2 regions of the Mesorhizobium sp. CO1-1-8 genome follow, and region 1 is predicted to be linked to the other one. Evidence: riboswitches for the same ligand, from Rfam matches in the RefSeq annotation. Region 1 holds a riboswitch; the other holds the start of a gene.
What was found. A riboswitch is a leader RNA that binds a small molecule or an ion and turns the genes downstream of it on or off. The one in region 1 is predicted to bind thiamine pyrophosphate.

Region 2: it holds a riboswitch for thiamine pyrophosphate, as region 1 does, so the genes downstream of both, thiB (thiamine ABC transporter substrate binding subunit) here and LB558_RS22375 (Ykof family thiamine-binding protein) in region 1, are expected to answer to the same signal.

What each region holds. Positions count from the first base shown of each region.
Region 1 is NZ_JAIUGZ010000012.1:38,948-44,781, forward strand. It holds gene LB558_RS22360 (ABC transporter substrate-binding protein) at 156-1,178, opposite strand; gene LB558_RS22365 (ABC transporter ATP-binding protein) at 1,175-1,939, opposite strand; gene LB558_RS22370 (ABC transporter permease) at 1,936-2,697, opposite strand; gene LB558_RS22375 (Ykof family thiamine-binding protein) at 2,790-3,398, opposite strand; TPP riboswitch at 3,389-3,502, opposite strand; gene LB558_RS22380 (hypothetical protein) at 3,697-4,026, shown strand; gene msrA (peptide-methionine (S)-S-oxide reductase MsrA) at 4,124-4,642, opposite strand; gene LB558_RS22390 (glycosyltransferase family 39 protein) at 4,725-5,834, opposite strand, start outside.
Region 2 is NZ_JAIUGZ010000019.1:67,193-73,026, forward strand. It holds gene LB558_RS28355 (ABC-F family ATP-binding cassette domain-containing protein) at 1-1,074, opposite strand, end outside; gene LB558_RS28360 (thiamine diphosphokinase) at 1,076-1,720, opposite strand; TPP riboswitch at 1,808-1,922, shown strand; gene thiB (thiamine ABC transporter substrate binding subunit) at 1,966-2,964, shown strand; gene thiP (thiamine/thiamine pyrophosphate ABC transporter permease) at 3,152-4,735, shown strand; gene LB558_RS28375 (ATP-binding cassette domain-containing protein) at 4,728-5,528, shown strand; gene LB558_RS28380 (M48 family metalloprotease) at 5,742-5,834, shown strand, end outside.

The sequences.
Region 1 (5,834 bases):
GACCTTTGCACGCAACCATTGCCGGGCAGTTAATCAATAAGATCAGATCGGTATTAAACTGCCTGTCGGGAGCCCAGGGCGCCACATCCAGACGACCCTGCTCCAAGCGATCGCCCAGAATAGACTGGCAACCCAGGTCCTTTGGTTCTGCCAGGCTAGCTCAGATAGTCGTTGCGGAAATAGCTCCCGAAATCCGGGCGTTGAGCAACCAGCTTGCCGTCGGCATCGCGCAAAATGCCGGAGGCGAAGAGATAGTCTCCGATCGCTTCCATCTTGGCCGGATCCATCGTCCCGATGGCGCCGCTTTGGCTGCGTAGATAGTGGCCGTCGATCAATGCCTTCAGCGAGGCGTGGATCAGCGCCGGATTGGTCAAGGCATCCTTGTTTGCTGCGATCAGCAGGCCTGCCGCATCTTCGGGGTGGCCGACCGCGAACTGGTAGCCGCGCCGTGTCGCCTGGACGAAGGCGGCCGCGGACTCAGGGTTAGCCTGGAGATAGGCTTCGCTCGAAGAGATCAGTGTCGTGTGCTCGTCAGGCACGCCATAATCGGCATAGACGAAGCTGCGCTGTTTGACGCCCTTGAGTTCGGCCTCGACACCCTCCCAGGTCGAGACTTCAAGCGTGAAATCGACCGACCCATTGGCCAGCGCCTCATAGGCTGAGGTGCCGAGCGTCACCGTCTCGAAATTGCCCTTGCCGCCATCATGGCGGATGATGGTCGATATCAGCGCGTTTTCCCAGGCACTGCCGAAGCCGCCATAGATCAAGCCGTCAAGACTCCTTGGGCTTTTGATCTCGTTGCGTGCCGCATTGAACACCACGCGGCCGGTTTCGGACTGTACCACCGCATAGACGCCCTTCAGATCCGCCCCGGAGGTTTTCTGGGTGAACAGGCTGATGGTGCCGTTGATGCCGAAATCAGCGACGCGGTTTGCGACCAGCGTGCCCGCACCGGTATCGCTATAGGGCAGGATGTCGACCGCGAGCCCGGCCTCGCGATAAAACCCTTTGTCGCAGGCCACAAACAGTCCGATGTGGTTGGTGTTGACCGTCCAGTCGAGGGCGACGGTGACCTTTTTTGCCGCCGATTGTGCTTGGGTTCGACTTGCTCCGGCAACGAGCGGAAGGCCGGCGGCAAGGGTCAGCAGCAAGGCCTGCCGGCGCGTCAAGTCAGTCATGGCCGTGTCCTTTGGATGGATTGGGGGTTGAGGATGATGTCGAGAATCTCGGCCTCGAGCGCGCTTGCCTGCCGCGCGTGTTCTCCGCCAAGGCTGCGCGGGCGCGGCAACGGCACCTTGATTTCACGCACGATGCGGGCCGGACGTGCCGACAGCACATAGATGCGGTCGGACAGGAACACGGCTTCGCGCACGTCATGGGTGATCAAGAGCGCCGTCCAGCGGTGCTGCCGCCACATCTGTTCGAGCCAGCGCTGCATGGCGGTGCGGGTCAGCGCGTCGAGCGCACCGAACGGCTCGTCGAGCAAAAGCATGTCGCGCTGCTGGACCACCGTGCGCAGCAAGGCCGCGCGCTGGCGCATGCCGCCGGACAGCTGCGCGGGAAAATGCCGCTCGAAGCCGGCAAGCCCGAATTCGGCAAACAACGGCGCAACGCACGCCCGCGCCGCCTGTCTCCTCATGCCTTGCACTTCGAGCCCGAGCGTCGTGTTGTCGAGAATGCGCCGCCACGGCATCAGCGCGTCGCGTTGCGGCATGAAGGCGAAGTGCCTGCCGTGGTCATCGAGGCGCGCGCCGTCGAACAACATCTCGCCCTCGCCATGCTCGGCGCCGGTCAGAAGCTGGAAGAGCGTCGACTTGCCGGCGCCGGAGGGCCCAAGGATCGAGACGAATTCACCAGCGCCGACGCTGAGCGAAATATCGGCCAGCACGTCGAGCCCACCGAACGCCTTGCGCACATGCCGCAGTTCGAGCCGGCTCATCGCCGCGGCCCCTTCCCCTCGGTTTTCTTGCCGGCTCGCTCCCAAGGCATGGCAAGGCGCTGCAGCAGTACAGTCAACCCAAACAGAATAAGAGTCAGCGTCGCGCTGACACCGACAGCGGCAAGAACCAGATCAGGGCGGAAATTGTTCTTGGCGTTGAGCATGTAGATGCCCAGTCCCTTCGCGGCACCGGCATATTCGGCGAAGATCGCGCCAACCACCGCATAGGTGATGGAGATCCTCAGGCCGGCGAAGAAATAAGGCAGCGCCGAAGGCAGCCGCGCCAGCAGGAAGATACGCCAGCGCCCTGCCCCCATGGCGCGCAGCATTTGCCCGATCTCGACCTCGGTCGACTCATAGCCCTCGACCAATGCAACCAGCATCGGAAAGAAGGTAACCAGCGCCACCAGCATGATCTTGGGCGCCAGCCCGAAGCCGAACCACAGCACCACCAGCGGCGCGATCGCCACCAGCGGCAAGGTCTGGCTGACGATGAAGACGGGAAATAGCGCACGCCGCAGCGGCTGGTAGAAGTCGACCAGCATCGACAGCACGAAGGCGGCGCTGAGCGAACAGGCAAAGCCAAGCAGCGTGGCGCCGATGGTCGGAATGGCGTTGTCGGCCAGCGCCTCGCGATTGAGCATCGCTTGTTCGAAGACGCGTAACGGCGCAGGCAGTATCGTCGGCCTGATGCCGGAATAGGTGGCATAAAGCTGCCATGCCAGCAGGAGCAAACCGACCGAGATAGTGGCCGGCATTGCCTTGATAAGAAAGCTCGCGATCGGGCGCGAAGCGACTGATGATGAGACCACGGGAGATAACCTTTGACGGCCGCGAGAGCGGCGCGGCTTCAGACAGCCGACGGGCTGTTGGCCGAGACCGTGACGTCGAGGGTTACGTGGCCGGCGCCTGGTCCGAAGCGGCAGAAAGCCTCGTCCAGCGCCGAAAAGATCGCACCGGCATCACCGCGCAGTTTCGTGCAGAAATGCTTCGAACGCTCATAGACGCCGGACTGCTTGAGAAAATCTATGCAGCCGTAGATCTCTTCCATGTGGTCGTCGGTGCCCATCACATAGAGCGAGAACTGTGCTGCCGCCGGCTGGCCGGTGACAGCAGCATTGCGCACCGCCGCGATGGCCGCATCCTTGCGCGGGCCGAGTGGCCCGACGGGCCCGCCAAGTGCATCGGAGCGGCAGATCGGATCGTCCGGCTCGCCAGGGCAGCCGCGCGAGATGGTAGTCGACAACACGCAATGCTTGCCGCTGCGTGCCGCCGCCACGAAGAGGTCGCGCATGGCAGGAAACAGCACTTCGGGCGGCCCGACCAGCAGGGTCGAGGTGTCGTCGGTCTCGATCCTGAGCTTGTCGCGCCAGGGATCGAGCGCACCGAGCGCGCCAAGGATGACGCCGACGAAATCGTCGGTCATGGGGTATAGGGAAATCTGTGCGCCTGAAAACATCGCCCGCCTCGCTCCGCTGGTATTACCCAGATCAGCTTCTAGGGTCTGTGGGCTTGCCGCCCCCGTCTCAGCCCCGACCGTACGGAGCACCCCTGTGGATGTGCGCCTTAAAGCATCATTCGAGTTGAAGGGAAAGCCGTTTTTTTAGCACACTGCGCCAAAAGGATTGCGCCAGTCGGGGTGCGCCTGAGCGGAATTTTGTCGGGAACCTTCACTGCCGCGACCGGTTGTCCCGATAGTCGCGATGCGATCACCTTCGTAAGAATGAGCGACGAGTTCACAGAAATGGAGACAAACCATGTTCATGAAAATCCTCGCAGCTTCGGCTCTCACCATTGGCCTGGCCACATCAGCCATGGCGCAAAGTGCTGGCGATAACAGCGCGAATGGCGGTGGCAGCGGTCAGTCGGTGACGGTCGACCCAAAAACCCCTGCTTCGCCGAGCCCGGTCGACCCCGACACTGTCGACCCGGGCACGACCAACAGCACGACCGGCACGGTTGGGAACATGAATTCAAACGCGGATCAGAATTGCCCGGCAAGTCCGCAAGGGGCGCAGGCAGATGCCAACGGCACCTCCCCAGGCACCACCTCGCCGACAGTCAACGACAACCATTGCGGCAAGTAATCTGTTGCACGCAATCGAACCAAAGCCGCGGAGCACAACCTCCGCGGCTTTCTTCTACCACCAAGCAAGGATCGGGTTTTTGGCACAAGCTTGAACTCTACGAAACCGCCTTTTCGCGGACCGGCAGCTTCCAGCCCGGCCTGATGAAGTGGCAGGTGTATCCGTTGGGATATTTCTCCAGATAGTCCTGATGCTCGGGCTCGGCTTCCCAGAAAGGGCCAACGGGTGCGACTTCGGTGACGGCCTTGCCCGGCCACAGGCCCGAGGCATCGACATCGGCGATGGTGTCCTCGGCGACGCGCTTCTGTTCGTCGCTGGTGTAATAGATCGCCGAGCGATAGCTCATCCCGACATCGTTGCCCTGGCGGTTGCGGGTCGTCGGATCGTGGATCTGGAAAAAGCGTTCCAGCAGCGTGCGATAGCTTATGACGGCCGGATCGAAATTGATCTCGATGGCTTCAGCGTGGCTGCCGTGGTGGCGGTAGGTGGCGTTGGGCACGTCGCCGCCGCTGTAGCCGACACGGGTGGAGATGACGCCGGGATAGCGCCGTATCAAATCCTGCATGCCCCAGAAACAGCCGCCGGCAAGGACTGCACGTTCGGTCGAAGTCGCCATGTCACGTCTCCTCAAAAGCAAGTGGTCTCGCCATAAATGGGCATTATCACCTGCTTCGTCCAGCGGACGCGGTGGATCTACTTCAATTGCTCGGTTGGGCGAGGCTGTCGATCAAACCCGGCTGCTTCACGCCGGGCGGAATGGCGGCAAAGCTGATGGCCACCGGTGGTGCCCTGAGCGACCAGTCGAAAAGAACGGTCTTGACCGGGATATTGCGCAGCCACGCCAGCAGCCGAGGCGGCACGCCACTCCCGGGCCAGACCAGGAGCATGCCGTGATCGCGCAGCCGCTGGCTGGTGATCCAGGGGGCGAGCCGCATGTCGAGGTCCGTGAAGATCGACGGCTTGTCATAGGCGTTGAGGCCCGCCAGCAACGCGATGCGGGTATCGCCGCCGACGATATCGAGCCGACCGGGCACTGCCGCGTGCCAGACGGCCTCGGCTTCGTCCGAGATCTGCCGCGCCGGCCAGCAGACGGCATCCATGCGCCCGCGCAAATTGCAGCTCGTCCAGCGGATGCCCGCATAGGCGCTGGACATGCCGACAATGCAGACGAACGCGCAGATCGCCAGCCGTCGCATCTCGATGGCGCCGAGCCGATGACCCAGCAAGGCGATCGCCACAATGCCTACAAGATTGTACATCGGCGCGCCCCAGGCCTCGCCGGCGCCGGTGAACAGCGAGGCCACCATGACAAGCACCGCCGGACCAAGCCCCATCCACACGAGATAGACCAGCGTGCCGCGCTCGACGGGCTGCTCCGGCGCGGGCGAACGCCGCAACAGCCCCGATATCGCCAGCACCAGCAATAAGCCGCAGAGCCCCGCTATCTGGACGCCGATATAATAGAGGCGGGCGCGGTGGACCAACACCCATTCATCGCGGCCGGCGACATAGGTCAGCGGCAGGAAATCGATGCGGTAGAGTTGGACGGCCAGCGGCGCGGCGGCGGCGAGGAAAACCGCGAGCCCAAGCCAGGGCCAGGGCGTGGCGAGCCGATTGCGTGCCCGTGTGTCCGACAACAGCCAGACCGCCCCGAAGAGCAACAGCAGCCCGGTGGAAAACTTGGCATAGAGCCCGACGCCCGACACCAGTCCGAGCGCCAGCCACCAGCCCGGCCCACCGCCACGGCCTGCACGCCACAACAGCCAGCAGATAGCGGCCCAGAAGGGCATCTGCGCGTAGTCATGATT
Region 2 (5,834 bases), on a different contig from region 1:
GTCGACCGCCTCGCGCTTCTGGTCCAGCGTGGCGATCTCCAGATTGGTGCCGAGCCGTATCGAGCCGGCGTCGGGCTTCATCTCGCCGGTCAGCATCTTCAACAGCGTCGTCTTGCCGACGCCGTTCGGTCCGACCAGGCCAACGCGGTCGCCGCGCTGGATGCGGGTCGAGAACCCCTTGACCACGGTGAGGTCGCCAAAACTCTTCTCGATGTTCTTGGCCTCGATCACCAGCTTGCCGGATTCGGCGGCGTCGCTGGCCACCATGGTGGCCGATCCTTCGGCGCCACGATGGCCACGGAAACGCTGGCGCATGGTTTGCAATTCGCCGAGACGGCGCATGTTGCGCTTGCGCCGCGCCGTCACACCGTAGCGCAGCCAGTGCTCCTCACGCACGATCTGGCGGCCGAGCTTGTGCTGTTCGCGCTCTTCTTCCTCCAGCACGAGGTCGCGCCATTCCTCGAAATGGCCAAAGCCCTTGTCCAGCCTGCGGGTCTGGCCGCGATCGAGCCAGACGGTGGCGCGCGACACACGCTCGAGAAAGCGGCGGTCGTGCGAGATGACGATCAGTGCCGTGGAGGTGCGGATGAGCTCTTCTTCCAGCCATTCGATCACCGAGAGGTCGAGATGGTTGGTCGGCTCATCAAGCAGCAGGATGTCGGGCTCAGGCGCCATGACGCGGGCAAGGGCGGCGCGCCTCGCCTCGCCGCCCGACAGGTCGTTCGGACGTTCCTCACCCGACAATCCGAGATGCTCCATCAGATAGCTGGCGCGGTAGGGATCGTCGGCGGGGCCAAGCCCGGCCTCGACATAGGCGCGGACAGTGGCAAAACCCTCCATGTCGGGCATCTGCGGCAGATAGCGGACGGTTGCCGAAGGCTGGCGGAACACCTCGCCATCCTGCGGCTCGATCAGGCCGGCGGCGATCTTCAGCAGCGTCGACTTGCCGGATCCGTTGCGGCCGACCAGCGCGATCTTGTCGCCGACTGAGGCCGTCAAGGCGGCACCATCGAGCAGCGGCGTGCCGCCGAAGGTCAGTTTTATCCCGTCGAGGTTGAGAAGGGGCGGGGCCATGTCAGCTTTCAGGTAAGGGATAGGGATGAGCGAGCAGCATCGCGCTGCCATGGTCCAACGCGATTTCGAGGTGGCCCTTGACCTCGTTGGAAATAGTCAGCGACGAACCGAAGGCCACCCTGACGTAAGCGAGCGGCCATTTGGCGCCGGCGACGGTCAGGCCGTCGAGCTCGGAAAAGCCGAGCACCGAAAACAGCGTGCCGTCGGCATAGTCGAAGCCGGCCGTTCCGCGCAGCAGAGGGATACCTTCCTGAGCGCCGCTGGTCAAAAGCACATCGGTCCCTGCTTCGGCCAGGCGCAAGGCAAGCGCCAGATGCAGAAAAGCGTGGTCGGCGCGCCTGCCGCCAAAGGCGCCGGCGAGCACCAGGCTGGTCGCGCCGCGTTCCAGTGCTGCGGCGATGGCAAGTTCGCCATCGGTCTGGTCCTTTTCCGTCGGGAAGGTCCGGCGCGGCACGGAAGCGAGATCGTCCGGCAGGTTCGCCGGCACGGAATCGAAATCGCCCACCCACAGTTCCGGCACGAGACCCAGCAACCGCGCATGACCGATGCCGGCGTCGGCGGCGATGACGCGGGAGCCTTCGACCTGACGGTCGAGCCGTGGCGTGCGGATGAGATCGCCGCCAAGCAGGATGGTGAATGTGCTCATATCGTGTGGCCCTTACCAGCCCGGCACGGGAAACGGAAGGCGGCAAACTCCCACTTGCATGGGGGATCGGCCCGGCCTATGTGTCGAAACGCTCTAACGGGGTGCCGGACGCGATCTTCGCGGACCGGCTGAGAGGCAGTCTCGCCAACCCGCTGAACCTGATCCGGTTTGTACCGGCGGAGGGATTAGACGTTTCGGACAGTCCGACGCCTCAATTCCTTTCAATTCGAACGAAGGAGGCGCCGATGCGCACGCTTTTATACGCTCTTGTTTCAGCAACCGTCGTGGCCTTGTCCGGGCCGGCCTTGGCCAAGGACAAGCTCACCGTCTACACCTATGAGAGTTTCACCGCCGACTGGGGTCCGGGTCCCGTGGTGAAGAAGGAGTTCGAGGCTGAATGCGGCTGCGACGTCGAGTTCGTCTCGGTCGCCGATGGCGTCGCGCTGCTCAACCGCGTCAGATTGGAAGGCGCATCGACCAAGGCCGATATCGTGCTTGGCCTCGACACCAATCTCACCGCCGATGCCAAGGCGTCAGGCCTGTTCGCGCCGCATGGCGCGGTGGCCGACGTCAATGTGCCGGGCGGCTGGAGCGACGATACGTTTGTCCCCTTCGACTACGGCTATTTCGCTGTCATCTACGACACGCAGAAGCTGAAGAACCCGCCGAAGAGCCTGAAGGAGCTGGTCGAAGGCAGTGCCGACGACAAGATCGTCATCCAGGATCCGCGCACCTCGACGCCGGGCCTCGGCCTGCTTCTGTGGGTCAAGTCGGTCTATGGCGACAAGGCGCCGGAGGCCTGGGCCAAGCTCAAGGCGAAGGTGCTGACCGTGACGCCGGGCTGGAGCGAGGCCTATGGGCTGTTCACCAAGGGCGAGGCGCCGATGGTGCTGTCCTACACGACGTCGCCGGCCTACCACATGGTCGCCGAGAACACCGAACGCTACCAGGCGGCCTCCTTCGAGGAGGGCGAGTATCTGCAGATCGAGGTGGCGGGCATCACCACGACGGGGGCAAAAAATCCGCTGGCGGCAAAGTTCATGGCCTTCATGACCGGGCCGAAGTTCCAGGATGCCATCCCCGAGACCAACTGGATGTTCCCGGCAGGCAGGACCGACAAGCCGCTCAATCCGGCCTTCGACAAACTGGTCAAGCCAACGAAGACCTTGCTGTTCAGCCCGCAAGAGGTCGCCGCCAACCGCAAGGCCTGGGTAGATGAATGGCTGGCGGTGATGAGCAAGTGAGCGCGCTCTTCACCCTCCCCCTAGTGGGGAGGGTCGATCCGCGTAGCGGAGCGGGGTGCCGACGCTGAGCCCAGAATCACCCCCGTCCCGGATCGCGGACAGCGCGTCGCGGCATCCGCGCTCCGGTCCTCCCCACAAGGGGGAGGGTGGAAAGCGCGCGCCCACTGACCCCCGCGCCAGTGCCGGCATTGTCGCGCTCGCTGCAATCGCGCTGCTGATCGGCGGCGCGTTTGCTGGCCTGCTTTTCGAGGGCGCCCATGATTTGTCGGGCGCCTGGGCAGCCTTCGACCCCTATCTGCTTCGCGTCATTCGCTTCACGCTCTGGCAGGCGGCGCTGTCGACGCTGCTTTCCGTCGGGCCGGCGTTGTTCGTGGCGCGCGCGCTGTCGCGGCATCCACGCTTCTTCGGCCGCGCCTTCATCCTGCAGCTCTTCGCGGTACCGTTGGCACTGCCGGCCATCGTCGCGGCCCTCGGCCTCCTGACGCTTTATGGCCGTGCCGGCTATTTCGCCGGCGTGCTCGCCGTGATCGGCGGTGGAAGCTGGCCGGGCATCTATGGCCTGTCCGGCATCCTCGTCGCCCATGTCTTCTTCAACCTGCCGCTGGCGACGCGGCTGTTCCTCGAGGCGCTGCAGACCATACCGACCGACCAATGGCGGCTGGCGAGCCAGCTCGGCATGGCGGCGCGGCCGGCGTTCCGGCTGATCGAATGGCCAACGCTGCGCGCTGCCCTGCCGGGGGTCGCCGGGCTTGTCTTCATGCTCTGCATCACATCCTTCACCATCGTGCTGATACTGGGCGGCGGGCCAGCCGCGACGACGCTGGAGGTCGGCATCTACCAGGCGCTTCGCTTCGATTTCGATCCCGCGCGCGCGGTCACACTGACGCTGCTGCAGATTGCCTTGACCTTTATCGTGGTGCTGGCACTGACGCGCCTGGGCGCCAACGTGGTCGGCGACACCAATTTGCCGGTCGCGCAACGTCGCTATCTCTCGGTCAATCGGAGCGAGACCTGGTTGAACGCGCTCCTCATCGTCCTGGCACTGCTGTTCGTTGTCGGACCGATGGCCGCCACTGTGATGGCCGGGCTCGGCGCCGATCTCGGCCGGCTGGCCGGTGAGGCCACTGTCCGGCAGGCGACGCTGACCAGCGTAGTGCTCGGCTTCCTGTCGGCGCTGCTCTCGGTGATGCTGTCGCTGGCGTTGACGATGGCGCGGCGGGCACTGGCGCTGAACCGCCGTGCCGGCGCAAAGACACTGCTCGAACACGCTGCCGATACAGGCGCAGGCTTTGTCTTGGTCGTGCCGCCGATCGTCGTCGGCGCCGGCTGGTTCCTGTTGTTGCGCCATGTCGGCGATGTCTTCGCCATTGCTCCGGTCATGGTCGTCACCGTCAACGCGGTGATGGCGATGCCGTTTGCCTTGCGCGCCGTCCGTCCCGCCTATGATGCGGCCAGCGAGCGTCACGAACGGCTCTGTGCACAACTCGGCATTGCGGGCTGGAACCGGCTGATGCTGGTCGACTGGCCGTCGCTGCGGCGACCGCTCGCCACGGCCTTCGCTTTCGCCATGGCGCTGTCGCTCGGCGATCTCGGCGTCATTGCCTTGTTCGGCAGTGATTCCGTGCAGACATTGCCCTACCTTCTTCTGGCGCGGATGGGCAGCTACCGCACCGAGGATGCCGCCGGCCTGGCACTGCTGCTCGGCCTCGTCTGTCTCGCCTTGATCGTGGCGGCGCACTGGCTGGGAAGGGAGAAGGCCCGCGATGCGTGAGAGGGCGGCCAACAGGCTCGAAAAGGGCGCGCCGGTGCGGCTGGACAAGGTGTCGTTCAGTTATGGTGGTCATGGCAGCTATGGCGAGGCGCCGCTTGTCTTCGACGTCGAGTTTGCCACGGCGAAGATCACCGCCATCATGGGGCCGAGCGGCTCGGGCAAGTCGACGCTGCTCAATCTGGTCGCCGGCTTCGAGACCCCACAGTCGGGCCGCGTGCTGATCGGCGATGTCGATGTCAGCGCCGAGCCGGCCTCGGCGCGGCCGGTGTCGATGGTGTTCCAGGAGAACAATCTCTTCGCGCACCTTTCCGTCGAGCAGAATGTCGGGCTCGGCCGCTCTCCATCCCTGCGGCTGATCCAGGGGGACCACGCCGCTATCGCCGAGGCGCTTGTGCGCACCGGCCTTGCGGGCAAGGAAAAGCGTCTGCCGCGCGAACTCTCCGGCGGGGAACGCCAGCGCGTCGCCCTGGCCCGCGTGCTGGTGCGCGACCGGCCGGTGTTGCTGCTCGACGAACCCTTCGCCTCGCTCGGTCCCGCGTTGCGCGACGACATGCTTGACCTGGTCGCCGCCGTTCATGCCGAGCGGGGCATGACGGTTCTGTTCGTCACCCATCAGCCGGAAGACGCCCGCCGTATCGGCGAGCATATCGTATTTCTCGACAATGGGTTGGTCGCCGCGACCGGCAAGGCGGATGATTTCTTTACCGGGGCTGGTCCGGAGGCGTTCCGGCGCTATATCGGCGCGGCTGCCGGATATTCCACATCACGCGATGTTGCCCGGAAGCGGACATAATTTACGGTCAAACCGGTCCCAGGCGATGTGGCGTTTGCTTGCCATGACCGGGGGAGTGTGGCTAGGTCCGCCCTATCGGTCGGGCACAGGCCGTGATTTGCAGCAGTTTGAGATATGGCACGTGAACATTCCGAAGATCGCCCCCGATTTTCATTGTCATGTGCCGGGACCGGAAAGGAAGCCGTTCTGGCGATCGGCGCTAACACATTGGGAATGAAACCGCTGGCGCGCTTTCTCGCGCTGGCCGGTTTTGCCGTGGCGCTGGCGAGCTGCCAGATGTTCACGCCGCCGGAAGTCCAGGAGTCC